DNA from 3 places in the Pannonibacter sp. I15F10I1 genome. Region 2 is predicted to be linked to each of the others. Evidence: predicted binding sites of a transcription regulator. Region 2 holds the regulator's gene; each other region holds the start of a gene.
What was found. Region 2 encodes LexA, which represses DNA repair genes until DNA is damaged. Its sites were predicted from a motif close to TGTTCNNNNTGTGTTCNG; they were not measured.
Positions count from the first base shown of each region.

Region 1: the regulator LexA is predicted to act here: its motif matches at 5,026-5,043, upstream of IF10I1_RS19070 (YifB family Mg chelatase-like AAA ATPase).
Region 3: the regulator LexA is predicted to act here: its motif matches at 6,801-6,818, upstream of recA (recombinase RecA).

Region 1 is NZ_FYAN01000028.1:98,578-109,171, reverse strand. Features, by position in the region: gene sdhA (succinate dehydrogenase flavoprotein subunit) at 1-952, shown strand, start outside; gene IF10I1_RS19090 (FkbM family methyltransferase) at 965-1,807, shown strand; gene IF10I1_RS19085 (succinate dehydrogenase iron-sulfur subunit) at 1,863-2,645, shown strand; gene gshB (glutathione synthase) at 2,851-3,795, shown strand; gene IF10I1_RS19075 (cyclase family protein) at 4,016-4,837, opposite strand; gene IF10I1_RS19070 (YifB family Mg chelatase-like AAA ATPase) at 5,097-6,623, shown strand; gene IF10I1_RS19065 (AraC family transcriptional regulator) at 6,741-7,667, shown strand; gene IF10I1_RS19060 (cupin domain-containing protein) at 7,701-8,072, shown strand; gene IF10I1_RS19055 (folylpolyglutamate synthase/dihydrofolate synthase family protein) at 8,361-9,677, opposite strand; gene accD (acetyl-CoA carboxylase, carboxyltransferase subunit beta) at 9,893-10,594, opposite strand, start outside.
Region 2 is NZ_FYAN01000026.1:551,217-561,810, reverse strand. Features, by position in the region: gene IF10I1_RS15840 (nucleoside-diphosphate sugar epimerase/dehydratase) at 1-270, shown strand, start outside; gene IF10I1_RS15835 (O-antigen ligase) at 382-1,677, shown strand; gene IF10I1_RS15830 (DUF983 domain-containing protein) at 1,769-2,206, opposite strand; gene lexA (transcriptional repressor LexA) at 2,660-3,382, opposite strand; gene IF10I1_RS15820 (molybdopterin oxidoreductase family protein) at 3,713-5,815, shown strand; gene IF10I1_RS15815 (helix-turn-helix domain-containing protein) at 6,025-6,969, shown strand; gene adh (aldehyde dehydrogenase) at 7,296-8,816, shown strand; gene glp (gephyrin-like molybdotransferase Glp) at 9,354-10,568, opposite strand; gene moaC (cyclic pyranopterin monophosphate synthase MoaC) at 10,570-10,594, opposite strand, start outside.
Region 3 is NZ_FYAN01000008.1:314,864-325,457, reverse strand. Features, by position in the region: gene IF10I1_RS07375 (bifunctional diguanylate cyclase/phosphodiesterase) at 1-1,210, shown strand, start outside; gene IF10I1_RS07370 (GGDEF domain-containing protein) at 1,244-2,452, opposite strand; gene alaS (alanine--tRNA ligase) at 2,736-5,393, opposite strand; gene recA (recombinase RecA) at 5,680-6,750, opposite strand; gene IF10I1_RS07355 (PfkB family carbohydrate kinase) at 7,070-8,008, shown strand; gene IF10I1_RS07350 (pseudouridine-5'-phosphate glycosidase) at 8,146-9,084, shown strand; gene IF10I1_RS07345 (hypothetical protein) at 9,259-10,431, shown strand; gene IF10I1_RS07340 (DUF6384 family protein) at 10,508-10,594, shown strand, end outside.

The sequences.
Region 1 (10,594 bases), on a different contig from region 2:
CGTGGTGTCGCGCTGCATGACCCTGGAGATCCGTGAAGGCCGCGGCGTCGGCAAGAACAAGGATCACATCTTCCTGCACCTCGACCACCTGGACCCGGCCATGCTGGCCGAGCGCCTGCCGGGCATTTCCGAATCCGCGAAGATCTTCGCGGGCGTGGACGTGACCAAGGAGCCGATCCCGGTTCTGCCGACCGTGCACTACAACATGGGCGGCATTCCCACCAACTACTGGGGTGAAGTGCTGAACCCGGATGCCGCCAACCCGAACCGCATCCAGCCGGGCCTGATGGCCGTGGGTGAGGCGGGCTGCGCATCGGTGCATGGCGCCAACCGCCTTGGCTCCAACTCGCTGATCGACCTTGTGGTCTTCGGCCGCGCCGCTGCCATCCGCGCAGCCGAGGTTGTCGATCCGAAGTCCGCAGTGCCCACGCCGAACCAGCGCTCCTGCGAAGAAATCATGGCCCGCTTCGACAAGACGCGCCACGCCAGCGGCAGCACGCCGACGGCGGCCCTGCGCGAAAAGATGCAGCGCGCCATGCAGGAAGACGCGGCCGTGTTCCGCACCCAGGAAAGCCTGGAGCAGGGCTGCAAGCGCCTCTCCGCCATCTGGGGCGAAATGAGCGACCTCAAGGTCTCCGACCGGTCCATGGTCTGGAACTCGGATCTCGTGGAAACCCTCGAGCTGCAGAACCTGATGGCCAACGCCATCACCACGGTCTACGGCGCCGAGGCCCGCAAGGAGAGCCGTGGTGCCCATGCCCGCGAAGACTACAAGGATGGTCCGCTGGGTGGCCGTGATGACGACAACTGGCGCAAGCACACCTTGTCCTGGGTGGACGAGGCCGGCAACGTCAAGCTGGACTACCGTCCGGTCGTCCTCGAGCCGCTGACGCCCTACGAGCAGGGCGGCATCGACCCGAAGAAGATCGCCCCCAAGGCACGCGTGTACTAAGGACGGCACCCGATGTCCGCAACCGCCCGGCCAGACACCAGTTCCCCCTTCGGCACGTACCGTGCCGAGGGTCTGGTGCGTCTTGCCTGGGGGCTTGCGGACCGGCATGACATTTCCGCCTTTCTGCGCAAGCGGATCAGGTCACTGGTGGCCCGTCTTTTCGGCGGCCCCTATGACACGGTGGTGGAGGGGCTGAAGTTCCGCGTCTACCCCGGCGCCAACTACGACGACCGCAAGATGCTGGCCCGCGGCCGGCTGCCGGAGCGGGCCGAGCACGGTCTCCTGGCACCGCTCATCCACCGGGGCATGGTCTTCGTCGATGTGGGCGCCAATGTGGGCACCTATTCCCTGTTTGCCGCTGCTGCCGGTGCCCGTGTGCTGGCGGTTGAGGCAAGCGAGGAGACGGCGGAAAAGCTGGCCTTCAACATTGCGGCCAATGGCGCGGGCAGCATCACGCTGGTGCGCACGGCGGTGGGGGACCGGGAGGGGGAGCTTTCCCTCTGGCGCGAGCCCTCCAACGCCGGTTTTGCCACCGTGGTGGAAGATCTGACCACCGGCGAATGGGCCGGAAACTGGTCCAATGTCACCGTTCCGGTGCGCCCGCTGCTCGATGTGATCAGCGAGGCAGGCCTTGAGCGGGTGGATGTCATGAAGCTGGACGTGGAAGGGTTTGAGGACCGTGTCCTCCTGCCCTATCTGCGGACGGCAAACCGGGACCTCTGGCCCCGGGCGATCCTGATTGAAACAAACTGCCGGCCGCACTGGGCCGAGGACTGCCTGACCCTTCTGGCAGATCTCGGTTACGTCAAGGCCGGTGAAACCAGAGACAACATCCTGTTCCGGCTGGCGGCCTGACGGGGAACTGACTGGCGCGGACATTCATCCGGCGCCGTAACGCGGAGCGACGATAATGGTTCAGCTGACGCTTCCCAAGAACTCGAAGGTGACCGAGGGCAAGGTCTGGGACAAGCCGGCGGGCGCCACCAACCTGCGCGAATACCGGATCTACCGCTGGAATCCGGATGACGGGCGCAACCCGCGCATCGACACCTATTTCGTCGATCTCGACGACTGCGGCCCGATGATCCTGGACGGTCTGATCTACATCAAGAACAAGATCGACCCGACGCTGACCTTCCGCCGCTCCTGCCGCGAAGGCATCTGCGGCTCCTGCGCGATGAACATCGACGGCACCAACACCCTTGCCTGCACCCGCGGCATGGATGAAGTGTCCAAGGGCGCCATCAGCATCTACCCTCTGCCGCACATGCCGGTGGTGAAGGATCTGGTGCCGGACCTGACCCGCTTCTACGCCCAGCACCGCTCCATCGAGCCCTGGCTGAAGACGGTTTCCCCGGCCCCGGAAAAGGAGTGGCGCCAGAGCCATGAGGACCGCGCCAAGCTGGACGGCCTCTACGAGTGCATTCTCTGTGCCTGCTGCTCCACCTCCTGCCCGTCCTACTGGTGGAATGGCGACCGCTACCTCGGCCCGGCCGTGCTGCTGCAGGCCTACCGCTGGCTCATCGACAGCCGCGACGAAGCCAAGGGCGAGCGTCTCGACAACCTCGAGGATCCGTTCCGCCTCTACCGCTGCCACACCATCATGAACTGCGCGCAGGCCTGCCCGAAGGGCCTGAACCCGGCCAAGGCCATCGCGGAGATCAAGAAGATGCTGGTGGACCGCCGCGTCTGACCCGGTTCAAGGCACACGCAGCTGACAGCTGATCAGGGCCCGCTCTGCCCCTTCCGCAAGGAACCGGGGCAGGGCGGGCCTTCTTTGTTACAGGCCGCCGGTTTCTGACCCGGTTGCCTATTCTGGACAAACCGGTCCAGAAATCACATATGTATGTGCCCCGCCGCAAAGCGGCCCCTGACATGAAGTTTTCCGGAGAACAGGCATGGCCCTGAAGGTCGCGGTCCAGATGGACCATATTTCGTCCATCAACATTGCCGGTGACAGCGCCTTTGCGCTGATGCTGGAAGCGCAGGCGCGCGGGCACGAGCTTTACCACTACACGCCGGACCGGCTGGCGCTGAAGGACGGCAAGGTCTTCGCCGCGCTGGAGCCGGTAGCGGTGCGCGACGAAAAGGGCAACCACTTCACGCTGGGCGAAAAGCAGCGCACGGATCTGTCGCAGATTGACGTGATCCTGATGCGCCAGGACCCGCCCTTCGACATGGCCTATGTGGCCGCCACCCATCTTCTGGAAAAGATCCATCCGCAGGTGCTGGTGGTCAACAATCCGGCCGAGGTGCGCAACGCGCCCGAAAAGCTGTTCGTCACCGAGTTTGCCGACCTGATGCCGCCGACACTGATCACCCGCGACCGGGCCGAGATCGACGCCTTCCGTGAGGAGCATGGCGATATCGTCATGAAGCCGCTGTTCGGCCATGGCGGGGCGGCGGTGTTCCGCATCACCAATGATGACCTCAACTACGGCTCGCTCTACGACTTCTTCGCCGCCACCTTCCGCGAGCCCTGGGTGATCCAGCGCTTCCTGCCGAATGTGAAGCACGGCGACAAGCGCATCCTGCTGGTGGACGGCGAATATGCCGGTGCCGTCAACCGGGTGCCCGCGCCGGGCGATCTGCGCTCCAACATGGTGCGCGGCGGCTCGCCGAAGGAATCCGAGCTGAGTGACCGCGAGCGTGAGATCTGCGCCCGCCTCGGGCCTGCCCTCAAGGCCAAGGGGCTGATCCTCGTCGGCATCGACGTGATCGACGGCAACCTGACGGAAATCAACGTCACCGCCCCCACCGGCATCCGCGCCGTCAAGCGCCTCGGGGGCCCGGATATTGCTGTGCGCGTCTGGGATGTGATCGAGGCCAAGCGCCGGGCGTAAAGCCTGGCATACACACTGCAAAATTCTCGATCGTCATACCGGACGAGAGCGAAGCGAAGATCCGGGACCGGTGAGCCAAGGCCCATCGGTACCGCCCTTGAGCGCAGGCAACCCGCACCCCGGCTCACCGGTCCCGGCTCGCGCTGCGCTTGGCCGGGATGACGCGGAAAGGTAACGGCCCCGCCCGGCCTGAAGCCCGGCACTCTCTCCTGTTTCGGCTTCACGCCAGCGCAAAGATGCGGGCCGGGCCGCCGGTGCCGCCCCGGTGCTTGGGCGCGCCAACGACCAGCGTTGCGCCCTTGAGCGGCAGCTGGTCCAGATTGGCGATGCACTCGATGCCCCAGCGGTTCGACGGCAGCCAGGCGTAGTGAACCGCGAAATCCGGCGACATGCCGTAGTCCAGCGACAGCGTGTCCGAGGCAATGCCGGAGATCTTGCCCGTTTCCATCAGCATCTGAACCGCTTCCACATGGAAGCCGGGGAAATGCATCTTGCCATCCGCATCGGCATTGCGGAATTTCTCCGTGTTCACATGCTTGTCCCAGCCGGACAGCATGGCAACGCAGGCGCCTTCCGGCAGATCACCGTTTGCCGCCGTCCACGCCTTGATATCGTCAGGCGTCAGCTGCGCATCGGCGTTTTCCGCCGCCCTTGCGCGGATGTCGACGATGCACAGCGGCACGACGAGATTGGCCACCGGAATTTCCGCCACCGACAGCCCGTCAGCCGAGAAATGCAGCGGCGCGTCCACATGGGTGCCGGTGTGCTCGTTCACCCGCAGCTCGAACAGGTTGAACTTGTCCTTGGCGTAGTCGAACAGCTTTTCGGCAAAGAACTGCTGCTGGCCGAAAAAGGTCGGGAAGGCCTCGTGCAGCTCATGGGTCAGGTCGCTGACCTTGCTGGGCACCGCCGCCATGGCGGAAAAGGGCGCGCTTACCGCCGCAGCGGCCGCCACTGCCCCGCCAACGGCTGCGGCCCGGAAAAGATCGCGCCGCGACAGCATGCGGTCCTTCACGGCATTCATCACACACACATCACACATGGCTGTTCCCCTTTGCCTCTCTGGGCTTAACCAACGCTCGACGAGCTTGCCTCATCGAGCGTTGGTCAAGCCCGTGCGGCGCGTGAGCCTCTTCAAGGCGTGATGCGTCAGCATCTCAGAGCCTTGGTACTATGAAAAGATGCTGCAACCTGTCCCGGAAAAGCGCAAGGCCAAAGAAGCGGCGTTAATGTTCTGTTTACGTTCTTGACTCCCTGAAAAGTTGCCGTAATCTCGAATACGACCCATAGGGGAGGCGCGTATGGTAAGCCGGGTGACAACGGTCGCATTTCAGGGCATCGAGGCAGTGCCCGTTGATGTGCAGGTGCAGGTGGGGCCCGGCATGGTGGCCTTCACCGTGGTGGGCCTGCCGGACAAGGCGGTGGCCGAAAGCCGGGAGCGGGTGCGTGCCGCCCTGCATGCCTCGGGTCTGGCGCTGCCGGCCAAGCGGGTGATCGTCAATCTCGCCCCAGCCGATCTGCCGAAGGAGGGCTCCCATTACGATCTGCCGATTGCGCTGGGCATCATGTCCGCCATCGGTGCCATTCCGCCGGACATGCTGGCCGACTACGTGGTGCTGGGGGAACTGGGGCTGGATGGCACGCTGGCGCCGGTGGCCGGGGTGCTGCCTGCGGCCATGGGCGCCAACGGGCTCGGCAAGGGACTGATCTGCCCGGAGGAATGCGGGCCGGAAGCGGCCTGGGCCGATGGGGAGATGTCCATCCTTGCGCCGCGCTCGCTGATCCAGCTGGCGAACCATTTCAAGGGCACGCAGGTGCTCTCCCGGCCTTCCCCGCGCCTGCGGGGTCTGCCGGCCAACCTGCCGGACCTTGCCGATGTGAAGGGGCAGGAGACGGCCAAGCGTGCGCTGGAGATTGCCGCAGCCGGTGGCCACAACATGCTGATGGTCGGCCCGCCGGGCGCGGGCAAGTCGATGCTGGCCAGCCGCCTTGCCTCCATCCTGCCGCCGCTGTCGCCAAGGGAGCTGCTGGAAGTCTCGATGATTGCCTCCCTCGCCGGAGAGCTGGCCGATGGCAAGCTGACCGACCGGCGCCCCTTCCGTGCGCCGCATCACTCGGCGTCGATGGCCGCGCTCGTCGGCGGCGGTTTGCGGGCGCGGCCGGGGGAAGTGTCGCTCGCCCACAATGGCGTGCTCTTTCTGGATGAGCTGCCGGAGTTCCAGCCGCAGGTGCTCGACAGTCTGCGCCAGCCGCTGGAGGCAGGCGAAACCATCATTGCCCGGGCCAATCACCGGGTCACCTATCCCTCGCGCATCCAGCTGATTGCGGCGATGAACCCGTGCCGCTGCGGCCATGCGGGCGAGCCGGGGCACCAGTGCCGCCGGGGCCCGCGCTGCGCCAGCGAATATCAGTCCCGCGTCTCGGGCCCCTTCCTCGACCGGCTGGACCTCAGGATCGAGGTTCCCGCCGTCACCGCCAGCGATCTGCTCACCCCCGGCCGTGCGGAAAGCTCAGCCGCCGTGGCCGAAAAGGTGGCCATGGCACGCGATCAGCAGGCGGCGCGCTACCGGGCGCTGGGCCTTTCCGCCCGCACCAATGCGCAGATGCCGGCCGCCGTGGTGGAGGAGGTGGTGGCGCTGGACCCGTCAGGCCGCCAGTTCCTCACCGATGCGGCCAACAGCCTTTCCCTCAGCGCCCGTGGCTATCACCGCGTGCTGAAACTCGCCCGCACCCTCGCCGACCTCGACGGCGACCCCACCGTCACCCGCATTCACCTCGCCGAGGCCCTCAGTTACAGAGGCCAGGATGTGCTCAAGCAGGCGGCGTGAGGGGAAAGGCAGGTTCCCCGCCACGTCCTCCCGGTTGCCTGGCGTTCCGCCCGGCGGCATAATCAGGGAAGACTGAGAATACGTTCCGGACTTGCGGCTTTGGCCAACGGACTGCGAATGGCTAGGAAAGACAAGACCTTGCATGCAGGTACGGGCAAGCTGGAGGAGACGCCGGGCGGCAGGGCGGCGGGCTGGATCAATCTGGCGTCCGGCATGGAAGGCTGCGAACGCATAGAGGCCTATTTCTCGGGGCCCGCCTACCAGCCGCACAGGCATGACACCTATGCCATCGGCTGCACATTGTCCGGTGTGCAGCAGTTCCGGTACCGGGGTGGGGTGAGCGAGGGCCTTCCGGGCACGGCGATGGTCATTCATCCCGATGAGCTGCACGATGGTCAGGGGGGAACCGAAGACGGCTTCCATTACCGCATGTTCTACCTTGATCCTGCCCTTGTGCAGACTGCGCTCGGTGCGCATCAGCCCCTGCCATTCGTTGCTGGTGGCATCAGCCGCGATCCAAGGCTGCTCAGGACCATTGGCGGCCTCGTCAGCCACATCGGCGCGCCTATGGAGACGCTGCAGTACAATGATGCCGTTTATGATCTGGCGCTCGCCCTGCAGGCCGCCGGAGAGCCTTCTGCCGCACGGGTCATAAGCGCGCCGGACAGCCGGGCGGCCCACGTGGCACGCGACTTTTTGCGGCAGGCTTGCGGGCGGTCCGTTTCCCTGGAGCACCTCGAACAGGCGACGGGGCAGGACCGCTGGCAGCTCTCGCGCGATTTCCGGGCCCTGTTCGGTACCAGCCCTTACCGCTATCTGACACTGCGGCGGCTGGATCATGCGCGGGCGCTCATCCGTGCTGGTGCGTCTCTGGTACAGGCAGCTCTTGAGGCCGGATTTGCGGATCAGGCGCATTTCACCCGCCACTTCCGCAGCGCCTTCGGCATGACACCCGCCCGCTGGCGGCGGCTCATCTGCCAGCCTGAACGCGCTGACGCGCAGCTTGCACGAACGTTCAAGAAGCCGCCCACTGGTCCGGTCTAGCCTGCTGTTCCCCCCGCAACGGAGCAGGACAGCATGGACAAGACATACAAGGCCATCAATTTCGCTGAAAAACTGACCTTGATCGACGCTCTCTGGCAGCCCCGCGTTGCCGCCGAAATGAATGAGTATCAGTTCAAGCTGGTGCGGATCGAAGGGGATTTCGTCTGGCACGACCACCCGGAGACCGATGAAACCTTCATCGTGCTGAAGGGGCAGCTCAGGATCGACCTCCGCGACGGCGCCGTTTCGATTGGCGCCGGAGAGATGTTCGTTGTGCCCAAGGGCGTGGAGCACAAGCCCTATGCCGCGCAGGAAGTGCATCTTCTGCTGATCGAACCGCGGGGCATCCTCAACACCGGCCACACCGGCGGGGAGCGGACTGCACAGAACGATCTCTGGATCTGAGGTTTTCCGGGTTGTGGGCCGGGCTCCAACGCTGCGAGCTTACCCCGGCACGGCGTCTCCCCTTGTCATCCCCACGCAGGTGGGGATCCAGTAGCCGCGGCGGCTGAACTCGCAAAAGCCGGGGCTACTTGATCCCGGTCTTGCCGCTGCGCGGCAAACCGGGATGACAACCGTGGAGGAGGTGCTTGCCCACGCCATCGTCTTCCCGGACGAAGCAAAGCGGAGATCCGGGACCGGTGAGCTGCGGCGTATCTGCCCGGCAATCAGCTTGCCGCCAACCAGCCACCTTTACCTCGGTGCCATCCCATTGGCGGCGAGGACGTCGCCGACGAGGTAGAGGGAGCCGCAGACGAGGATGCGGGGGGGCTCGCCGTCGCGGGCGGCGCAGCGGCGGATGTCGGCGACGGCGGCCTGCAGGCTGTCGAAGGGCGTCGCTTCCAGACCGGCGGTGCGGGCGAAATCGGCCAGTTCGAACGGATCATGCGCCGCATTGGTGGATTTCACCGGCACGGTGGCCACATGGCGCACAAGGCCGTGGAAGGCGCGGTAGAAGCCGATCGGGTCCTTGGTCGTCAGCATGGCCGAGATCATGTAAAGCGGGCGCGGGTGCCGCTCCTCCTGCTCGCCCATGAAGGCGGCAACGCGCAGGGCAGCACCCGGATTGTGGCCGCCATCAACCCAGATTTCCGCCCCTTCCGGGCATTGGTCGACAAAGGGGCCGTGGGTCAGAACCTGCAGCCGCCCCGGCCAGACCACATGCTTGAGGCCCTTTGCAATCGTGGCCTCATCCGGCAGCAGGCCTGCGGTCTTCAGCGCGGCAATGGCAAGGCCTGCGTTGATGATCTGGTGGCCGCCGGTCAGGCTCGACAGCGGCAGGTCATAAAGCCCGTTGTCATCCTGATAGCAGAGCCGGCCCTGATCCTCGCTGGCGGTATATTCCTGACCAAAGCGGGCGATGGGCGCGCGGTTGCGGGCGGCAACCCGGTCCAGCACCGCCTGCACCTCGTCCTCCTGGGGGGCTGAGACAACCGGGCAGCCGGGCTTGATGATGCCTGCCTTCTCGCCTGCAATCTCGCTCAAGGTGTTGCCGAGGAACTTCTCGTGGTCATGCGAGATGGAGGTGATGACCGACACCAGCGGCCGGTCAATCACGTTTGTGGCGTCGAGCCGCCCGCCAAGACCCACTTCCAGCAGCAGCACATCGGCCGGCTCCTCGGAGAACAGCAGCAGGGCGGCGGCGGTGGTGATTTCGAAGAAGGTGATCTCGTTCCCGCCGTTCGCCTCCTCGCAGCGGTCGAGCGCGGCCATCAGGCGCGGATCATCGACCAGCTTGCCGTGCTCGCCGAGGCGGATGCGCTCGTTGAAGGCAACCAGATGCGGTGAGGTGTAGACATGGCAGCGCTTGCCGGAGGCCTCCAGAATGGCGCGCATGGTGGCCGTGACGGAGCCCTTGCCATTGGTGCCCGCCACATGGATCACGGGCGGCAGGCGCCGTTCCGGGTTGCCCAGCGCCGCCAGCAGGCGGTGCATGCGGTCCAGCGACAGGTCGATCTGGCGCGGGTGCAAGGCGAGAAGCCGGTCAAGAATGGCGGTGATCTGGTCCATGGCGTCCCTGGAGTTTCCCTGCGGATGGCACAAACATTCTGGAGCCGCCCGGCGGCACTGGTCTGCCGGGCAAGCCCCGTCTCTTTGCTTTCAGGCAGGCCGCTTGAACGGCCCTGCTCTGGCTTGCGGGAAGGGATGATCCCGCAAGGCGAGCCTCTCATGCTTGTGTCAAACAGACATGAAGCATCGGCAGGCCGCCGTGCGGGCTTTTTTTTTCAGGCGGCGGAAGCCTGATCCTGGGCGGGTTCGTCCGCGGGCGGATCAAGGTCCGGCAGGGTCAGCTCACGCTTCATGAAGATGCCGGCAAGGCGCGAGATGGTGTCCTTCAGGTCATGGCGCTTCACCACCATGTCCACCATGCCGTGAGCCAGCAGATATTCGGCGCTCTGGAAATCATCCGGCAGCTTTTCGCGGATGGTCTGCTCGATGACGCGGCGGCCGGCAAAGCCGATCTGGGCGCCCGGCTCGGCGATGTGAACATCCCCCAGCATGGCGTAGGAGGCCGAAACGCCGCCAGTGGTCGGGTTGGTCAAAACCACGATGTAGGGCAGGCGTGCCTCACGCAGCATCTGGATGCCGATGGTGGTGCGCGGCATCTGCATGAGCGACAGGATGCCTTCCTGCATGCGCGCGCCGCCGGAGGCAGCAAACAGCACGAAGGGGGTCTTGTGCTCCACGGCGGTCATCATGCCGGTCAGGATGGCTTCGCCTGCGGCCATGCCGAGCGAGCCGCCCATGAAGTCGAAATCCTGCACCGCAGCGGTGAAATCGAGACCGTTGACGCGGCCGCTCGCCACCAGAACCGCGTCTTCCTCGCCGGTGCGGGTGCGGTATTCCTTCAGGCGGTCGGCGTATTTCTTGGTGTCGCGAAACTTCAGCGGATCAGCGGTCACGGAAGGCGTTGCCACCCGGTCATA
Region 2 (10,594 bases):
GCCATCAAATTCACCGGCCTGCGTCCGGGGGAAAAGCTTTATGAAGAGCTGTTTGACGCCAACGAGATGACCACCCCTCACGATGCAGAGGGCTTCTTTGTCGCCTCCGCCGGCATCATTCCGCTCGAGCGTTTGACGTGGCATCTGGAGCGCCTCGGCAACAGTGCGGCTGCCGGTGGGGAAGATCAGTGCAAGGCGATGCTGATCGCCGCGCTGGGTGAAGTCGAGGCCGGAAGCCCCGTTCAGACCGCGATGCCCCGAATGCGTTGAACCGCAAGCTCCGGGTGGCGGCTGCTGTGGTGCGGTTGGGCAATTTCAACGCATGATGCGCCTGCATCGAGAGACCTGAGTTAAGAGACTTTTTTAAAGGGAATTGCCGTTTTGACTGAGGTTGCTCAAAAACTGGCCGGGCGAAACCGCGGCAAGCCGGTGCAGGCGCTCGAATTCCTCTTCGTATCGGTATTTGCAGCGCTTCCGCCTGTCCTGACGGTCGCCCGGGTGTCTCCGCCGTTGTTTCTGGGGCTGGCCGCTGTCTTTCTTACCGGGCTGGCGTGGTGTTACCGCGGGCAGGCCATGTTTGAGGGCCTGGGCTCGAAGATCCGGTCTCCCTTGCTCCTGGCGGGCCTCGCCTGTACCGCCTTCATGCTGATCTCCGTTACCTGGGCGCCTGTCCCGGTACAGGCGAGGGGGCTGAGTTCGGCATGGGGGTTCCTCTTCTCGGTCCTTGTCTCAGGCCTTTTGTGGCTATGTGTCTGTGCCTTGCCGGTTCCGGTGCTTGACCGTCTTGCAGGACGGATCGGAGCCGCGCTTGCCATCTCTCTGCCGCTGACGGCTGTTCTGATTTTTGTTCATTTCCTGACCGGCGGCGTGCTGAATGCAGAACTTCGCGCAGATCCTGACAACTACGTTCTGAACCGCGCGGCCGTTGCAATCGCCATGTTCCTGCCGTTTGCCGCTCTCGTGGTCTTGAAACAGCGCCGCCGCTTGCCCCTGGCCGGACTGCTGGTGTTTGCAGCTGTGTCATGCTTTCAATCCGACAGCTCGTCGGCGCAGCTCGGCGTGCTTGTCATCCTACTGCTGACCGTTCCGGCCTTCGTCTGGCCGCGGGCTATCTACAGGGTCGTGACCGGTGGCGCTCTTGTGACCTTTGTCTTGATGCCGCTCATTGTCGGCCATGTGAATGACATGATCCCTCAGGCCGTCCACGAAAAGGTCGGCTACACCTCGCTGACCATACGCGGGCTCATCTGGACGGAATATGCCAATTTGCTGCCCGGGCATGTCTGGCTGGGATATGGGATGGAAGCCTCGAAAGTGGCAGACGAATTGCCCGAAGCTGCCGGATATTCACCTGAGAGAAAATACCTGCTTGGTTTCGGGCACAGCCATAACGCGCCGTTGCAAATCTGGTTCGAACTGGGGCTGGCCGGGGCGGCTTTGTTCGCTGCAGCGCTTGCCCTGTTGTTCCGCCGCGCGGGCCACCTTCAGGGCGCGAGCCTCGCGGCGGCAACCGTCACTCTGGCCGTCACCTACAGTGTCGCGGTTGTGAGCCATGGGGCATGGCAGGGCTGGTGGTTCAGCCTGATGATCCTCACAGCGGTGCCCTTCATGGTGAAAGGGCGGGCTGAAGCAGTCCGGTCTGCTCCGGAGCTTGCTGCCGGCTCTCAATCCGCCTGACTCATTGAGAGTTGGACAAATCCTTGCGGCGCACGAGCCTTTTCAAGGCGTGAGGTGTGAGCATCGAAACTCCTGGCATGAGGCGGCCTTTTCAGGTTTCGGGACCGGGCCTTGCTCCTCCCGCCGTCTTGTCTTCGGCCGGCGTATCCGTCACCAGCCTGCCTTCCTCGGCCTTGTAGATATACTGGCTTGCTACCAGCCAGCCCTTGAGGGGGCGGAGGGGCGGGATGCAGGTGAGGAGGAGGAGCGGCAGCGTTGTGAAGAGGTGGACCCAATAGGGCGCCGTGTAGGCAATTTCCAGCCACATGGCGAAGGCAACGCTCGGAACGCAGGCAAAGCAGATGACGAAGAAGGCCGGGCCATCCGCCGGGTCGGCGAAGCTGTAGTCAAGGCCGCAGACTTCACAGGACGGGGCAAGGGTGAGGAAGCCCTTGAACAGATGCCCCTGACCGCAGCGCGGGCAACGGCCGCGCACGCCGACATGGGCGGGCGACTGGGCTGGCCACTGGCCGGATGTCTCGATGGTCATGAGGGCCTCCTTGTGCTGGCCGGCTTGCGGCAAATCAGGATAATTCCTTACCCGCTAACTGCGGCGCAGACGCGTCCGGAGCAAGATGCGTTTTGACGCAGGGGGCAAGGGGAGGGCAGGCCAGCTATTCCTGTGCCCGGCGGGAACTTGGTCCGGACGATTCTGCACCGCCCGTATCAAGGCTTTGAGTGGCTGGCGCAACATGCCTGAAGCCCTTTCGATGAAAACGGAGCGGCCGGCCGTGCTCTGCCTGTCTGTTTTCATGCGATTCCGGACGCGAAACCGGTGCCGCCTTTGCCGGAATTGCTCTCGCATGCGCGCAGGCACCGCACGGGCCCGCCCAGTTGCCGGTGACGCAAGTCTGCCGGGTGCGTGCCGCGTGCTGCCATAAACAGAAATGCCGGAAACAGTGTCTCCGGCATTCTTCAAGCGTGTCGAACGGGCAGCAGCGGCTCAATACTGCCGGAACAGGGCCACAAGCTTGCCCTGGATGCGCACGCGGCCGGGACCGAAGATGCGGGTTTCATAGGCCGGATTGGCAGCTTCCAGCGCAACGGAAGCGCCCTTCTTGCGCAGGCGCTTGAGCGTTGCTTCCTCGTCGTCCACCAGTGCCACGATGATGTCGCCGCTTTCGGCCGTGTCGGTCTTGCGGATCAGCACCGTGTCGCCATCCAGAATACCGGCCTCGATCATCGAATCACCGCGCACTTCCAGCGCATAGTGCTCCCCGCGGCTGATCAGCTCGGGCGGCACGGAGATGGAATGGCTGTGGGTCTGGATCGCCTCGATCGGAACACCGGCAGCGATGCGGCCCATGACCGGGATGGAGGTGAAGTGAGGGGCGCTTTCCGCCACCGGGGCGGCCGGAGCGGCGGCCGGGGCAGAGGCCTTGCCGAGCGATCCCTCGATAACCGACGGCGCAAAGCCCTTGCCGCGCGGCGAAGACAGGCCTGGGGTGACCGAATCCGGCAGGCGGACCACTTCCATGGCGCGCGCCCTGTTGGGCAGGCGGCGGATGAAGCCACGCTCCTCCAGCGCCGTGATCAGACGGTGAATGCCGGACTTGGACCGGAGGTCCAGTGCGTCCTTCATTTCGTCAAAGGACGGCGGAACCCCGGATTCCTTCAGGCGCTCATGAATGAACATCAGCAGTTCGTGTTGCTTGCGCGTCAGCATGTGAGGTCCCCGTTGGAGGGTCTGGTACAAATCATGAACGTACCTTAGCTGTTCTCACTGTGTTCCACAAGTCTTAAGGTGAGGTTAGCGGGATGTTCCTGTCGCATGCACTCAAGGCAACACACCGCCGCTGCGCCTTTTCCCGGCAGAACGGTTCCTTGCGTGCAATTGCCTGCGGGCCCGGCTTGACTTCATGCGCCGGTGTCCCGAAAGCTGGCGAAAGAAGAAGACACAGCTCCCGCGCTGCCTGCGCTTCGCAGATGGCCTCACCCTGCCTCAAACGGCATTCTGCTCTGGGGCGGCGCTACCGGGACCCCGAAAAGACCGACGATGAACAAGCCTGTCACCATTACCGCCCATTCCGCCTGTCCGCATGACTGCCCCTCCACCTGCGCGCTGGATGTGGAGGTGACGGCAGAGGGCCGCATCGGCCGCCTGCGCGGGGCGGCGGACAATCCCTACACGGCGGGCGTCATCTGCGCCAAGGTTGCGCGCTATGCGGAGCGGCTGTACCACCCGGACCGGCTGCTGACGCCAATGGCCCGCGTTGGGGCGAAGGGGGAAGGGCGGTTCGAGCCCATCTCCTGGGACGAGGCACTGAACCTTATTGCCGCGCGATTCCTGGAGGCGGAGGCAAAGCACGGGCCTGAGGCGGTCTGGCCCTATTACTACGCCGGCACCATGGGGCTGGTGCAGCGTGACAGCATCCACCGCCTGCGCCATGCCAAGGGCTATTCGCAGCAGTTTTCCTCGATCTGCACCAATCCGGCCTGGACCGGCTATGTGGCCGGAACCGGGCTTCTGGCCGGGCCGGACCCGCGCGAGATGATGAAGGCTGACCAGATCATCATCTGGGGCACCAATGCGGTGGCAACCCAAGTGAATGTGATGACCCACGCCATCACCGCCCGCAAGACGCGTGGTGCGAAGATCATCGTGGTTGATGTCTACCGCACCGAAACGATGAAGCAGGCGGATATCGGGATCGTGCTGAAGCCCGGCAGCGATGCGGCGCTGGCCTGTGCCATCATGCATGTGCTGTTCCGCGACGGTCTGGCCGACCGGGAGTATCTTGCCCGCTACACCGATTGCCCGGATGAGTTGGAGGCGCATCTTGCCACCCGCACGCCGGAATGGGCGGAAGGGATCACCGGCGTTCCGGCTGAAGAGATCACGCAGCTCGCCCGGATGATCGGCGAGGTGAAGCGTACCTTCATCCGTCTTGGCTATGGCTTTACCCGCAGCCGCAACGGCGCTGTCTCCATGCATGCGGCGGCCAGCATCGCAGCTGTTGCCGGCTCCTGGCAGTATGAAGGGGGCGGGGCCTTCCACAACAACGGGGCGATCTACAGGCTCGACAAGTCGATGGTCGAGGGCAGTTCCCTGCGCACCGGCACAAGGTTCCTCGACCAGAGCCTCATCGGCCGCGTGCTGACGGGGGACCGGGAGGCGCTGGCCGGCGGCCCGCCGGTGACGGCGCTGCTGATCCAGAACACCAATCCGGTCTCCGTCGCGCCGGAACAGACACTGGTGAAACAGGGCTTTGCCCGCGAGGATCTCTTCACCGTGGTGCATGAGCAGTTCATGACGGACACGGCGCGCTATGCCGACATCGTGCTGCCCGCGACCCAGTTTCTGGAGCATGACGACATCTACCGGGGCGGCGGCCACCAGTACATGCTGTTTGGCCCCAAGCTGACGGATGCGCCGGGCGAGGCGCGGGAGAACATATTCGTTATCAACGAATTGGCGAAGCGTCTTGATGCAAGGGATCATCCCGGCTTCCACATGAGCGCCCGCGAGCACGTGGACTGGATGCTCGTCAATTCCGGCTATGGCACGCTGGCCGAACTGGAGGCCGGGCGCTGGAAGGATCTGCAGCCGGACTTCCGCACCGCTCATTATCTCGATGGCTTCGGCCATGCGGACGGCAAGTATCACTTCAAGGTGGACTGGGGATTCACCGCAGCGCCCAACCGGCCGGAAAACGGCAAGCCCTTCGGCGCCCACGCCGCCATGCCGCGCCTGCCGGATTACTGGAACGCGGTGGAGAATGCCGATGCGGAGCATCCGTTCCGGCTGGTGACGGCGCCCGCCCGCTCCTTCCTCAATTCCAGCTTCACCGAAACGCCGGGCTCCACCAAGAAGGAAGGCGGCCGGCCGGAGGTCTGGATGCGTCCCGATGAAGCCGCTGCTGCAGGGCTGGAGGATGGCGCCCGCGTTATCCTGGGCAACCGGCGCGGCGAGGTGCGGCTGCATCTGCGCCATGTGGAGGGGTTGGCCCCCGGCACGGTGGTGTCGGAAGGCATCTGGCCCAACACGGCCTTTGAAAACGGCAATGGCATCAACACGCTGATCGGCGCCGAGCCCATTGCCCCCTATGGCGGCGCCGCCTTCCATGACTGCGCCGTGTGGGTTCGCCCGGCCGTGTAATCCGCCGGTGGCGTGGGCGCGGCGAAGCTGCTAGTCTTTCCTTGCGGCATGGTGCGCATTGGGGGCTTGAGGCTCGCGGAAGGGAGAGATCCGCGTCCTTGCAACAAAGGCCCGCCGGGAGTGATGCCTGCCGCCTCAGGGGCTTCGGCCTGCGTCCTGTTCCTTCGGGCAGGATGCAGGCTGTCAGAGCCTTGCGGGAGGAACCAGACATGCCCACGGTGACGTCTCAGCATCAGAGCCGTATCGAGGCGGCGCTTGCCAGCGGGCAGGCGGCGCGCTCGCCCATTGCCGCTTCCTGGGCCCGCTCGGCCCATCTCCATGGCCTTGATCCGGTGAAACGCCGGGTGGAGCCGCGCCTGACGGAGCAGGAGCTTGCCCTCGTGCGCGAGCGCATGGGCGGGCTCGTGGCCACCGCCGCGCCCCATCTCGACTGGCTGTTCCAGACCATCGGCGGCCTTGGCGCCTGTGTGGTGCTGGCTGACGCGGAAGGTATCGCGGTGGAACGGCGCGGCAATTCATCCGAGGACCGCGATTTCGCCGCCTCCGGCCTGTGGACCGGCGCCGTATGGTCCGAGGCGGAAGCCGGCACCAACGGTATCGGCACCTGCCTTGCCGAGGGCAGGGCGGTGACGATCCACCGGGACCAGCATTTTCTTGCCCGCAACATTGGCCTCACCTGCACCTCCGCCCCCGTGCATGATGCCGGCGGCCAGCTGGCGGCGGTGATCGATGTGTCCACGGCCGAGCAGGACGTGTCCGCCGCCGTGCTCAGCCTCATCAGCCAGACGGTGCAGAACACGGCGCAGAAAGTGGAGGCCGACCTCTTCCATGCCGCTTTTCCGAAGGCCCGTATGGTGCTGGTGCCGGGCGGTGGCACGCATGGCCTTGCCGCGCTTGTGGCGGTGGATGAGGATGATCTCGTCATCGGCGCCACACGCGGGGCGCGGGCTCTGCTGGGCCTAACTGCCGATCCTGCCGCAAACCCGCGTCCGCTCGCCGATCTTCTCGGCCTGCCGGTGCATGAACGGCTGGAGGATGCGGAGCGCGCCGTGCTGCACCGGGCGCTGGCCCGGGCCTCGGGCAACGTCTCCGCCGCCTCCCGCGCCCTCGGCCTCTCCCGCGCGACGCTTCACCGGAAACTGGCGAAGGAGTGAGGTGGAAACCTCTGGTCATGTCATCCCGGTTTGCCGCGCAGCGGCAAGACCGGGATCCAGTGACCCGGGCGGAAATGATGTCAAATGCTGCGGTTACTGGATCCCCGCCTGCGCGGGAATGACAAGGTGAGAAGCTGCGGTGGAACGGCTTTCCGCAATCTCTGCAGCGCAGCGCGGATGAGCCCCTTCCACAAACCCGCCATCATCTGTCGCAGAACTGCGACAGGGCGCGGGCAGCCGTTCCCGGCCATGGCTCCTCAGACCGTCCGCCGTGCGTCAAGCTCTTCCCATGGCCGCGAGGAGGCGGCCCGTTGGAGGAGACAAGCATGAACATTCAGGCACAGGCGGATTTCCGCACCGTTTCACCGTTCCGCGAGCGCTATGACAATTTCATCGGCGGCAAGTTCGTGCCGCCGGTCAGCGGCCGCTACATGGACAACATCACCCCGATCACCGGCGCCAGGATCTGCGAGGTGGCCCGTTCCGATGCCGCCGATATCAACGCCGCACTGGACGCCGCCCATGCGGCGCGCGAGGCCTGGGGCAAGACCTCTGCCGCCCACCGTGCCAACATCCTTCTGAAGATCGCCGATGTGATGGAGGCCAATCTCGACGTGCTGGCCGCCGCCGAAACCTGGGACAACGGCAAGCCGATCCGCGAGACGACCGCCGCCGACATTCCGCTCTCCGTCGATCACTTCCGCTATTTCGCCGGTGTGCTGCGCGGGCAGGAAGGCACCATGAGCGAGATCGACCATGACACGGTCGCCTATCACTTCCATGAGCCGCTGGGTGTCGTCGGCCAGATCATCCCGTGGAACTTTTCCATCCTGATGGCCGCCTGGAAGCTCGCTCCGGCCCTGGCTGCGGGCAACTGCATCGTCATGAAGCCGGCCGAACAGACCCCGGCGGCCATTCTGGTGCTGGCCGAACTCATCGGCGGCCTGCTCCCCGCGGGCGTCCTCAACATCGTCAACGGCACCGGCGCTGAAGCTGGCCACGCACTGGCCTCGTCCGGCCGCATCGCCAAGATCGCCTTCACCGGCTCCACCGCCACGGGCCGCAAGATCATGGAAGCGGCAACCGTCAACCTCATTCCGGTGACGCTGGAACTGGGCGGCAAGAGCCCCAACATCTTCTTCTCCGATGTGATGGCGCAGGATGATGCCTATCTCGACAAGGCGGTCGAAGGCTTCGTGCTCTTTGCCTTCAACCAGGGCGAGGTCTGCACCTGCCCGTCGCGGGCGCTGATCCAGGAAGACATCTACGAGGAATTCATTGCCCGCTGCATTGCGCGTGTGAAGGCCATCAAGCAGGGCGACCCGCGTGACCCCGCCACCATGGTGGGCGCGCAGGCCAGCCAGCAGCAGCATGACAAGATCATGTCCTACCTGCAGATCGGCGTCGAGGAAGGCGCGGAAGTGCTGACCGGCGGCGATGCCGCCCGCCTCGGCGGGGATCTGGCCAACGGCTTCTACATCCAGCCGACCATCCTCAAGGGCCACAACAAGATGCGCGTGTTCCAGGAGGAAATCTTCGGTCCCGTTGTCTCCGTCACCACCTTCAAGACCGAGGAAGAGGCGCTGCATATCGCCAACGACACCATGTACGGCCTTGGCGCCGGTGTGTGGACCCGCGACGGCACCCGCGCCTACCGCTTCGGCCGCGCCATCGAGGCAGGCCGCGTCTGGGTCAACAACTACCACGCCTATCCCGCCCACGCGGCCTTCGGCGGCTACAAGCAGTCCGGCATCGGCCGCGAGACCCACAAGATGATGCTCGATCACTACCAGCAAACGAAGAACATCCTCGTCAGCTACAACCCCAATAAGCTCGGCTTCTTCTGATCTCCCTCCCGGGACACATCCACCTGGCGGCACGGGCAACCGTGCCGCTTTTTTGTTGGGGGGACGCCGTTTGGCGCAGGTCACCAGCTCCGTCCGCAGTCCTTTCCAGGCCTTCGATCCTCTCCATCGTCATCCCGGCCTTGAGCCGGGACCGGAGAGCCGAAGTGCAAGCTGGCTGCTCTCGGAGCCATAACCCAAAGACCGTGGCTCACCGGTACCGGATCTCCGCTTCGCTCTCGTCCGGTATGACGATGGAGAGGCGGCAGAACGATTGACGGCAGGGACGCACTACCTTGCCCATCACCGCAGCGTCGCCCCGGGCGGAGCGAAGCGCAGACCCGGGGCCTACTCGCTTGCAGAGACGCGATAGGGAGCATGGAAGCAGCGGCGGGCGCATGAGGCCATCCGTGCTTCACCGCGGCGGACTATCGCATCTCTCTTCAAGCGAGTAGGCCCCGGCTCGAAGGCCGGGGCGACGCCGTCTATGCTGACCCGCAGTGCTTCCGTTTGCCCACCGCCTTCACGCTTGGATAATCCTCATACCACCAGCACATCCACCTCCGCCCCGGCCTCCAGCGCTTGCGCATGCGGGGGGCGGAGGATGAGGGCGCCGGAGGCGGCGAGCAGCGAGAGCATGGAGCTATCCTGCCGGGTGAAGGGGGTGACGCTGCGGGTGCCGTCCGGGTGGGTGGTGAGGCTGGCGCGCAGGTAGTCCTGGCGCTGGTCGTTGGCCGGGACCGGGCCGGTGAGGGTGGCGGTGGTGCGCTTGCCCTTCATGGCGGCCTCAAGGCTTGTGCCCATCATCACCGCCATCAGCGGGCGCAGGAACAGGAGGGCGCAGACGAGGCTGGAGACCGGGTTGCCGGGCAGGCCCAGAACCTTGGTGCGGCCAAGGTTGCCCGCCATCAGCGGCTTGCCGGGGCGCATGGCGATGCGCCAGAAATCCAGCTTCATGCCTTCCCCGCCCAGCACCGCCTGCACAAGGTCATGATCGCCCACCGAGGCCCCGCCGAGGGTGACGAGAATGTCGGCCTCTGCCGCCAGCCCCTCGCGCACGCGGGCGGCGATATCGGCAGGGTCATCACTGGCAAGGCCGAGGTCCAGCGGGAGGCCGCCGCAATCTTCGACGAGGGCCGCAATGCCGCAGTGGTTGGAGGCGATGATCTGGTCAGGCCCCGGCGTACCGCCCGGCAGCACCAGTTCATCGCCCGTGGCGATGATGGCCACCTTCGGCTGGCGCCAGACGGGCAGGGCGGCGTGGTTCATCGCGGCAGCCAGCGCAAGGCTGCGGTAGTCGAGCTTCAGCCCTGCCTTCAACAGCACGTCGCCTTGCGCAAAGTCGAGCCCGGCAGGGCGGACGAACTGGCCGGGACGAACCGGCTCCAGCGCGGTGAGGCGGTCGCCCTCGCGGGTGGCGTTTTCCTGAATGAGGATGGCATCCGCGCCATCGGGCACCGGTGCGCCGGTGAAGATGCGCACGGCCTCGCGCGCGCCCACCCGGCCCGCAAAGGCATGGCCCGCAGGAGCCTCGCCTATGACGGTGAGCACGGCGCCGGCTGCGGCGCAATCGGCGGCGCGCAGGGCATAGCCATCCATTGAGGAGGCGGGGAAGGGCGGCTGCGTGCGGGTGGCGGCAAGGTCCGCCGCCAGAATGCGGCCATTGGCCCGGGCCAGCGGCACGTTCTCAAGGCCCAGCGGCGCAACGCCGGTGAGAAGCTGCCGCAGCGCATCGTCAACCGGCATCAAGGCCATGTCAGGGCTCCTTTGGTGCGTTTTCC
Region 3 (10,594 bases), on a different contig from region 2:
TCTCATTCTGCTGGATGTCGACCACTTCAAGTCCATCAACGACACCCTTGGCCATGATGCCGGAGATCTGGTGCTCAAGACGGTGGCCAAGCGCCTGCGCCAGACCCTGCGCGGCGAAGATACCCTTGCCCGGCTTGGCGGGGATGAATTCGCGGTGCTTGTCACCGGTTTCGAGCGCGAAGAGGCCTGTGAGGTGGTCGCCAACACGCTGCACAAGGCCCTGACGAAGGAAATGCCGGCTGGAAACCGGATGCTCCGGCCGGGCATCTCTATGGGCATTGCCCTCTTCCCCCGCGATGGCACCACGGTGGACGAGCTTTTCAAGAACGCCGACAGTGCCCTCTACAAGACCAAGGAAAACGGCCGCAACGGCTGGACCCTGTTCGATGAGAAGCTCGGCCGCAGGCTGCACCGGGTGGCCGAGGTCAAGACCGCCCTTTCCGAAGCCCTTCTGGCCGGCAACATCACCGTGGCCCTGCAGCCCATCGTCAACATTTCAACCGGCCGGCACCACGGCTTTGAAAGCCTTGCCCGGTGGAACCGGCAAGGTGAAGACATGCCGCCCTTCGAATTTGTCGCCATAGCGGAAGATGCCGGAATGGGGCTGGCACTCGGGCAGGAGCTTTTCGAAAAAAGCTGCCAGAGCTTTGCCGCTCTCGAACGCGCCGGTCTTGGCGCGGGCACGCTGTCGGTCAATCTGGGTCTTGCCCAACTGAAATGCGACAACCTGCCTGCCATGCTGCGCGAGAGCCTTGTCCGGCATGGCCTGACGCCGGACCGGCTGGTGCTCGAAATCACGGAAACCGTGCTGATCGACCGCTCTGCCTGTCAGATCGGCAGGACCCTTGAGCGCCTGCATGACCTGGGCTTCCAGCTGTCACTTGACGATTTCGGCACCGGCTTTGCCTCACTGACGCATCTGCGTCAGTTTCCGGTCACCGGTGTCAAGATCGACCGGTCATTCACCACGCGCGTCACAACCTCCCGCCAGGATGCGGTGATTGTCGAAACCATGATTCACCTGGCGAAGGGCCTCGGCATCAGCATTGTCGCGGAAGGGGTTGAGGATGAGCGGCAGCTGGCCTTCCTGAAAGATGCAGGCTGCACCTATGCGCAGGGTTACTTTCTGGCCCCGCCCTTGCGCGATGCCGCCAGCCAGCGCGTCTGGCTCGGAGCCAGACCGGCAAAAGCGAAAGCTGCACGGAATTGACCTGCGTCCCGGCCTGAACGTCCCGCCTCGAATTCAGGCGAGCTGGCGCTTTCCATCGCCCTTCTCTCCGCCCTCCTCCGCACCGGTCTCATGCACCAGGCGGATCTGCGGCAGGCGGCGGAAACAGTTCCGGCCTGAGCGTTTGGCGAGATAGAGCGCCCGGTCCGCCTCGGCAAACAGCTGTTCATAGGACGCGTTGGAGCCAGAGGTATCGGCCACACCCGTGCTGATCGTGACCGGAATGGCCTTGCCGGCATGTTCCATCTGCAACACGGCGGCTGCGCGGCAAAGCTGAGCAGCCAGCAAATCCAGATGCGGCCCCGTCAGACCGGGCAGGAAAATACCGAACTCCTCACCGCCGATGCGGGCCGCGAACAGCCGCTCTCCTGAAAGCTGCTCCAGCATGGCCGCAAAACTCTTCAGCACCGCATCGCCGCACTGGTGGCCATACCGGTCATTGATCTGCTTGAAGTGATCGACGTCAGCAATCAGCAGCGTGCCGCCGGCCCCCGATGCCAGTGACTGCTCCACCTGACGCAGGAAGGCGCGCCGGTTTGGCAGGCCTGTCAGTTCATCCGTGTCCGCCAGATACCGCATGGCCTTGGCCATGCGCTCGTTCGACAGGACAATGCCCAGAAACACCACCGCAACAGTGTGCATCAACGACAGGAAAAGCAGCCCGAACAGCCAGTCGGAGCTGGGGATGAGGCCGTCGAACCGGACGGGGAAGAGGAACGGCAGCGGCAGAGCCGCCAGGTGAACGAAGGAAAAGCTGGTATAGACCCCAGCGGCCGCCCGCGCCGAAGGCAGGCCCTCCTCACGGATGCTGCGCCGCAGTTCAGATGCCGTCAGCAGAAAGAAGAAACCTGCGAATGCAAGGGCATAGACCAGGCGCCAGAGCGCTGCCAGATCCTGACTTTCATCAAGGAAATGGCTGAGCGGAACAACACCGAGCGCAGCCATGACGGGAAGCAGATAGGGCACATACCGGCCGAAGAAGGACCGCATGCCGAGCCAGACAAAGCCCAGAGCCGTGATGAAGAGGCCAAAGCCAACGTTATCGCTCACCGCAAGCGGCACTGTGCCACGCAATGCGATGCAGGTACTGCCGGCCGATGCGAGCAGGAAAACAGCAAACCAGAGGCGCAGATATGTGGAGCCCGGATAGCGCACGACAGCTGCCGCCAGCGTCAGCGTAAACACCGCATAGACGCCGGAAAGACCAAGCAGTATCGCAGGCACAGAAAAAAGCAGCTCCAACGGCACCTCCAGAAACGCAACCCGGCACATCCAACACGCAATGAACACGGCCCAATGCGCGTTGATCAAGCCCGCGTGGCGCCTGAGCAATTTCAAGGCATGATGCGCCGGCACCGAAAGCCTTGGGACAGAAGCCCGGCAAAGCTACAGGCAAAAAATCAATTATTTCAAAACAAACGCACACCGGCAGTGCGGCGGGGGCCTCTGAAGAGGCACTTTGCCGCACTGCCGGTTTCCAACTCATCCCGGCGGGCTGAAACGCCCGTCAGCCTGCGATGGCAGCCTCGATGGCCGCCAGGGCTTCCGCAGCCTTGCTCCCGTCCGGGCCACCGGCCTGCGCCATGTCCAGACGGCCGCCGCCGCCCTTGCCGCCAAGAGCTTCAGAGGCGACGCGCACCAGATCCACCGCGCTGAAGCGGGAGGTCAGGTCTTCGCTGACGCCAACCACGGCACTGCCCTTGCCGTCTTCGGAAACCGAGATCAGCACAACGATGCCGGAGCCGAGCGCGGTGCGGCTTTCGTCCACCATGCCCTTCAGGTCCTTGGCCGGAATGCCATCCAGCGCGCGGCCGAGGAACTTGACACCGTTGATTTCACGCGGCTGGTCTGCACCACCGGAAGCGCCCCCGCCCATGGCGAGCTTCTTGCGTGCTTCGGAGAGTTCCTTCTCCATGCGCTTGCGCTCGTCCAGCAGCTGGGCAACGCGGGCCGTGATCTCGCCCGCGCCAACCTTCAGGATGGACGCGATCTCGCGGACGCGGGTGTCCTGCTCGTCGAGATAGGCACGGGCAGCTTCGCCGGTCAGCGCTTCCAGACGGCGCACGCCGGCGGCCACTGCACCTTCCGAGACGAGGCGCACGAGGCCGATGTCACCGGTGCGCTTCACATGCGTGCCGCCGCAAAGCTCGACCGAATAGGTCTTGCCCGCCTTCGGCCCATGCAGCGCCGTGCCCATGGACACCACACGCACCTCTTCGCCGTATTTCTCGCCGAAGAGCGCCATGGCACCGCTTTCGATCGCCTCGTCCACCGCCATCAGGCGGGTGTCGACCGGGGCGTTCTGCAGGATGATCTCGTTGGCAATCGCCTCGACCTGCTTCAGCTCCGCATCGTCAATCGGCTTGGGATGGGAGAAGTCGAAGCGCAGGCGGTCCGGCGTGACCAGCGAGCCCTTCTGCGCCACATGCGAGCCCAGCACTTCGCGCAGGGCCTCATGCAGCAGATGCGTGGCCGAGTGGTTGGAGCGGATGTGGCTGCGGCGGGAATGGTCCACCACCAGCTCGACACCAAGACCAACCGTCACCGTGCCCTCTTCCACCGTCACAGCGTGGATGAAGAGGCCATCGGCCTTCTTCTGGGTTTCGGTGACCTTGAGACGCACGCCTGCAGCCTTCATGACGCCGGTGTCGCCAACCTGACCACCGGATTCGCCATAGAAGGGCGTCTGGTTGAGGATGACGAAGCCCGTCTGTCCGGCCGTCAGCTTGTCCGTTTCCTTGCCATCGGCGACCAGTGCCAGAACGGCGCCTTCCGCCTGCTCCGTCTCGTAGCCCAGGAACTCGGTCGCGCCGCACTTTTCCTTGAGCGCGAACCACACCGTGTCCGTGGCGCTTTCGCCGGACCCCGCCCAGGCCGCACGGGCCTCGGCCTTCTGCCGCTCCATGGCGGTTGCAAAACCATCCGTGTCCACGGTGATGCCGCGGGCACGCAGGGCGTCCTGCGTCAGGTCCAGCGGGAAACCATAGGTGTCGTAAAGCTTGAAGGCCGTCTCGCCATCCAGCTCACCGCCCTTGGAGAGATCGGCGGTCGCCGTGTCGAGGAGGCCAAGGCCGCGTTCCAGCGTCTTGCGGAAGCGGGTTTCTTCGAGGCGCAGCGTCTCGGTGATCAGGGCTTCGGCACGCACCAGTTCCGGATAGGCACGGCCCATCTCGCGGATGAGCGCGGGCACCAGCTTCCACATCAGCGGCTCGCGCGCGCCCAGCAGATGCGCATGGCGCATGCCACGGCGCATGATGCGGCGCAGGACATAGCCACGGCCTTCGTTCGACGGCAGCACGCCATCGGCAATCAGGAAGCAGGAGGAGCGCAGGTGGTCGGCAATGACGCGGTGGCTCGAACGGGCAGCCCCATCCGCTTCAACGCCGGTCGCATTGACCGAGGCCGAAATCAGGGCGCGGAACAGGTCGATGTCGTAGTTGTCATGGACGCCCTGCAGCACGGCGGCCACGCGTTCCAGCCCCATGCCGGTGTCGATCGACGGACGCGGCAGGTTGAAGCGGCCTTCCGGCGTCTGCTCATACTGCATGAACACGAGATTCCAGATCTCGATGAAGCGGTCGCCATCTTCCTCGGCCGAACCCGGAGGGCCGCCCCAGATATGGTCGCCGTGATCGTAGAAGATTTCGGAGCACGGGCCGCAGGGGCCGGTGTCGCCCATGGTCCAGAAGTTGTCCGAGGTCGGGATACGGATGATCTTGCTGTCGGAAAGACCGGCCACCTTCTTCCACAGGGCGTGCGCCTCGTCGTCTTCCGAATAGACGGTGACGATCAGGCGCTCCTTCGGCAGGCCGTATTCCTTGGTGATCAGGTTCCAGGCCAGTTCGATGGCCCGCTCCTTGAAATAGTCACCGAAGGAGAAGTTGCCCAGCATCTCGAAGAAGGTGTGATGGCGGGCGGTGTAGCCCACATTGTCGAGATCGTTGTGCTTGCCGCCGGCGCGCACCACCTTCTGCGCGGTCACGGCGCGGTCGTAGTCGCGCTTTTCCAGGCCGGTGAACACATTCTTGAACTGGTTCATGCCCGCGTTGGTGAACATGAGCGTCGGGTCGTTGCGCGGCACCAGGGGGCTCGATTCCACGACCTGATGGCCATTCTTGGCAAAATATTCCAGAAACGCTGATCTGATCTCGTTTACGCCGCTCATCTAGGTCTCGCTCTCGATCCATCGGCAGCGCGGGATATCTCCGGCGGGTGCACTCTCCTGCCCCCTGCCCCGGCCTTTCCCGCGCAAGCAGTTCAAAGCCTTTTATCTTTCACCCTTCGGCCTGTCCAGAAGCGAGGCAGCTGCATTTGGCGCTTGCCTTCAAGGGGCAGAAGACCAGCCCTCGCGGCAATCCTGCCCCAGACAGCAGAAGACCCGCAAAACGCGGGTCCTCAAAACGATCTGGCGTAAGGGATATATCACCGGCAGCCTGTACCGGCAGGGGATATCAATCGTCAGCGTCTTCGCTGTCGCTGTCACCGGTGGTGATGGCTTCGGCCAGAAGACCGGCGTTCTGGCGGATGGCGAGCTCGATCTCGTCGGCAATGGCCGGATTGTCACGCAGGAACTGCTTGGCGTTCTCGCGGCCCTGACCGAGGCGCTGGCTGTTGTAGGAGAACCAGGCGCCGGACTTCTCGACGATATTCGCCTTGACGCCCAGATCGACCAGCTCACCCGACTTGGACACGCCTTCACCGTAGATGATGTCGAACTCGACCTGACGGAACGGAGGCGCCAGCTTGTTCTTCACCACCTTGACGCGGGTCTGGTTGCCGACAACCTCTTCCCTGTCCTTGATGGAGCCGATGCGGCGGATGTCGAGGCGGACGGAGGCATAGAACTTCAGCGCGTTGCCGCCCGTCGTGGTTTCGGGCGAGCCGAACATGACGCCGATCTTCATGCGGATCTGGTTGATGAAGATCACCATGCAGTTCGACTTGGAGATCGAGGCGGTGAGCTTGCGCAGCGCCTGGCTCATCAGGCGGGCCTGCATGCCCGGCAGGCTGTCGCCCATTTCGCCTTCCAGCTCGGCCTTCGGCGTTAGGGCGGCCACCGAGTCCACCACCAGAATGTCGATGGCGCCGGAGCGCACCAGCGTATCGGCAATTTCAAGCGCCTGTTCACCGGCATCGGGCTGGGAGATCAGCAGGTCGTCCAGATTGACGCCCAGCTTGCGGGCATAGATCGGATCGAGCGCATGCTCGGCATCCACGAAGGCGCAGATGCCGCCGGACTTCTGAGCCTCGGCAATGGTGTGCAGGGCCAGCGTCGTCTTGCCCGAGGATTCCGGGCCGTAAATCTCGACGATACGGCCCTTCGGCAATCCGCCGATGCCCAGCGCAATATCGAGGCCGAGGGAGCCGGTGGAGACCGTCTGGACCTCAACCACCTGCCCCTGGCCCATGCGCATGATGGAGCCCTTACCGAAGGCCCGTTCGATCTGCGAGAGCGCTGCATCCAGCGCTTTGGTCTTGTCCATCTGGCTGCTCTCTACAAGGCGAAGTGAACTCTGAGACATGTGCGAGGCTCCTTATTCCACGATGGACCCGCCGTTTCAAACTCAGCTTTTGTACCCTCTTTGTTCCAATTTGCCAAGATCTTTTACAAGATTGTTTTTTATCGTTTTTCGTCAATGAGTTCCGTGTATGTTCACGCTTGCACGCTCTTCCGCAAGCCCGTTCTTTTCACGTAGCTTCGCAAGCAGGCTGGCAGGTTTGCAGAATCGCTGGCATATGGTTTGCGCCCTGCACAGCCGCAGCGGCAGCCCTGCGGGACGGCCGGGCGAACGCCTGCACCGCCTCATTGCACCGGGACGGGCCTTGCAAGGAGACACGGCAATGAACGGAACAGTCCAGACAGCGGCCCCGGCGGCCTGCTTCGGCGCCATTCATCTCGACCTGATCGCCCATGCGAAGGAGCCCATCCACCGCGAAACCTCCACCCCGTCCACCATGCGGGGCATGCCCGGCGGCGTTGCCACCAATGTGGCGCGGGGGCTGGCGAAGCTCGGCGTGCCGGTGGCCCTCAGCGGAGCGCTGGGAGATGACGGCGACGGCGCCGCATTGCGCAGCCTTCTGGGGCGCGAACAGCTGAACCTTTATGGCGTGCGCACCCTGCCGATGCCCACAGGCCGTTACGTGGCCCTGCATGACCCGGATGGCTCGCTTGCCGCCGCTGTGGTCGATACGGATATCACCGAGAGCCTTGATGCGTCGCTCGCACGTGATCTGTCACCGGCGGCACGGGCAGCCGGCCTCTGGTTCATCGAGGCCAACCTGCCCCAGGCCGTGCTCGAAGCGCTGGCACAGGCCTCCGGTAGCAGGCTACTGGCGGCCGATGCGGTGTCGAATGCCAAGGCGGCACGCCTTCGCCCCATCCTGCCGCGGCTTGATATCCTCTTCGTCAACCGGGGCGAGGCCGCACACCTTACCGGGCTCAGCTCCGATACCCTGCAGGAAGAACTCGGCGCCGCCCTGCGGGCCCTTGGCCCGGGAGCCGTGGTGATCAGCGCAGGTGCAAAGCCGCTCTTCTGGTCCAAGGGTGAGGCTCATGGCTTCCTGACCCCGCCTCCCGCCATGGTCCATGACGTGACCGGTGCGGGCGACGCGCTGATGGCCGGAACGCTTGCGGGCATCGCCCGCAACCTGCCCCTCTCCGAGAGCCTCGAGAAAGGCCTTGCTGCAGCCGCCATGACGCTTGCCGTCACCGGCGCAGTGGCGGCAGGCCTGAGCTGGGCGGCGCTTGAGGCACTGCCTTCAGCCTCTGCCCCACGTTGAACCTGCAGCACCCGCAGGTCTATAAGAACACCAACCGGCCGGCACGCCCTTAAGGCGTAGCCAAAGCCATCCCCCCTTTCAGCGCCGTGCCGCCCCGCAATGGTCCGGCACGGGCCGCAAGCCTTGAGGAAAGAACCATGTCCACCTCCCTGCCCGCCAGCCTTCAGGATCTTCTCGTCTATTCCGCCGAGGTTCAGGCCGCCCGCGCTGCCGGCAAGCCCATCGTGGCGCTGGAATCGACCATCATCACCCACGGCATGCCCTTCCCGCAGAATGTGGAGACGGCACGCCAGGTGGAAGCGGACATCCGCGCGGCGGGTGCCGTTCCGGCCACCATCGCCGTGCTTGACGGGCGCATCCGCATCGGCCTTGATGCCGCAGACCTTGACCGGCTGGGGCAGGAAAAGAACGTGATGAAGTGCTCGCGCGCCGATCTGGCCATTGCGGTGGCGACGGGCCGGCCGGGCTCCACCACGGTGGCGGCAACCATGATGGCGGCAGAAGCTGCCGGAATCAGCGTCTTTGCCACGGGCGGCATCGGCGGCGTGCACAAGGGGGCTGAAACCAGCTTCGATATCTCCGCCGATCTGGACGAACTCTCCCGCACGCCGGTCTGCGTTGTCTGCGCCGGGGCCAAGGCCCTGCTCGATATTCCGAAGACGCTGGAAGTGCTGGAAACGCGCGGCGTGCCGGTTATCGCTTATGGCACGGACGAAGTGCCCGCCTTCTGGTCGCGCGAGAGCGGCCTGCCCGCCCCGTACCGTATGGACAGCGCCGGGGAGATCGCCCGCCTGATCGAAGCGCGCAAGCTGTTCGGCGGCCATGGCGGCGTGCTGATCGCCAATCCGGTTCCGGCAGAGAGCGAGATCAGCCGCGGCGAGATGGGCCAGTATATTGACGCGGCCATTGCCGAGGCTGCCCGGCGCGACGTGCGGGGCAAGGCCGTCACGCCCTTCGTGCTGGGCCATATCTTCGAGCTGACGAAGGGCCGCAGCCTCGTCACCAACATCGCGCTGGTGCGCAACAATGCCCGCCTTGCTGCCGCGATTGCCGTGGCTCTGGCGGCGGCAAAGTAACGATGCGTCACATGCCCCCGCCCGCCCTGTCGCCTTCATGTGACAGGGCGGGCGGATTATCATGGCCCCGCAGGTCTTTGCGTTGACTTGCTGTCATCAGCCTGACCTATTTGGTTGCAACAAGCGGAAGGCCTGCCGGATCCTCCGGCGGGGCGCAGATGCAGGAGGAAGACGATGACCGAGGCACAGAGCAAGAGCCCGCTGCAGTATCTCGACCGGGCCGTCGGCGCCCTCAGGGATCTGGGCCTCATGCCCGAAACGCAAGCCGATGCGCCGATCAACGCGCTTCTGGAGCAGATTTCCGATCTCTCGCCGGACAAGATTGCCGTGATCACCCGCACGCTCGGCCAGGCCTCCACCTTCAACGAGATCGTCCGCACCCAGATCGCCGCCATGACCATCGGCGAGCGCTACGAGGCGATCACGGATGCCTTCAACTCGATCCGCGACGACGCCAAGGCCATGGTCGACCAACTGGCCGACGGCAAGATTTCCTTCATGGAAGGCCTGTCCAACCGCTGGCGCGACATGCGCCGCGGCACCATTTCCGACCGTTTCGACACCATCCGCAAGACCTATCTGGAGGTCGCAAAGGACACGAAGGAGCAGATCCAGCGTGAGCAGACCATCCTCAACGCCTACCGTGACTATCGCGGCGCGCTGAAACAGGCCGAGGTTCTGGCGCTGGAAGTGCTGAACACCGCCACCGCCAAGCTGAACGCCGCCAAGGCGTCGCTGGAAGCAGCGTCGGCCGAAGTCACGGCCTTCAGCGGCGAGGATCTTGCGGCCAAGGCAAGGCTGGAACTCACCCGCGACGAGCGCATGCGCGAGATGCAGGACGAGGAAAAGCGCTATCAGGTCGCCAAGGATCTCTCCGACAACCTGACCATCGGCTACAACACGTCCGAAGTCATCATGGCGCGTCTGATGCAGACGACCAACGCCAAGGAGCGGGTCTATGCCCAGTCGGTCAGCTTCTTCTCCACCAATGAATCGGTGCTGACGGCGCTCAACGCCTCCTTCACCGGCCTGCAGGGCCTGCATGAATCGACCGCGACCCTGAATGCCATGAAGGACGGCGTCAACAAGAGCCTCGAGACGCTGGCCGAAATCGGCGATGCCGTGCAGGAGGCCGCGCTGAAAGCCGGTTACGGCCCCACCGTGCAGGCGGCGTCGGTCAAGAAGCTGGTGGACAGCGTGGTCAACTTCCAGGTTAATTCGCGCAATATCATCAACGAGATGCGCGAGATGTCGACGAAAAACTCCGAGGAGATCCGCCTCGCCGTTGAAGATGGCAAGCGCCGTCTGGCAAAGCTTGCTGCCGGCGAGGCCCTGATCAAGGGCTGAGCCCATCCGGCCGGCTTGACAGGCCGGCCGGCGCACACGACTTGATGAACCAGCCCCAGCGGGCCGGAGGATTGGAATGGCCGCAACACAGAAGGCCGCAGGACAGCCGCTCGACGAGCTGATGATGGCGATGGATGTGGTCGACACATTGCGCCATGACGAG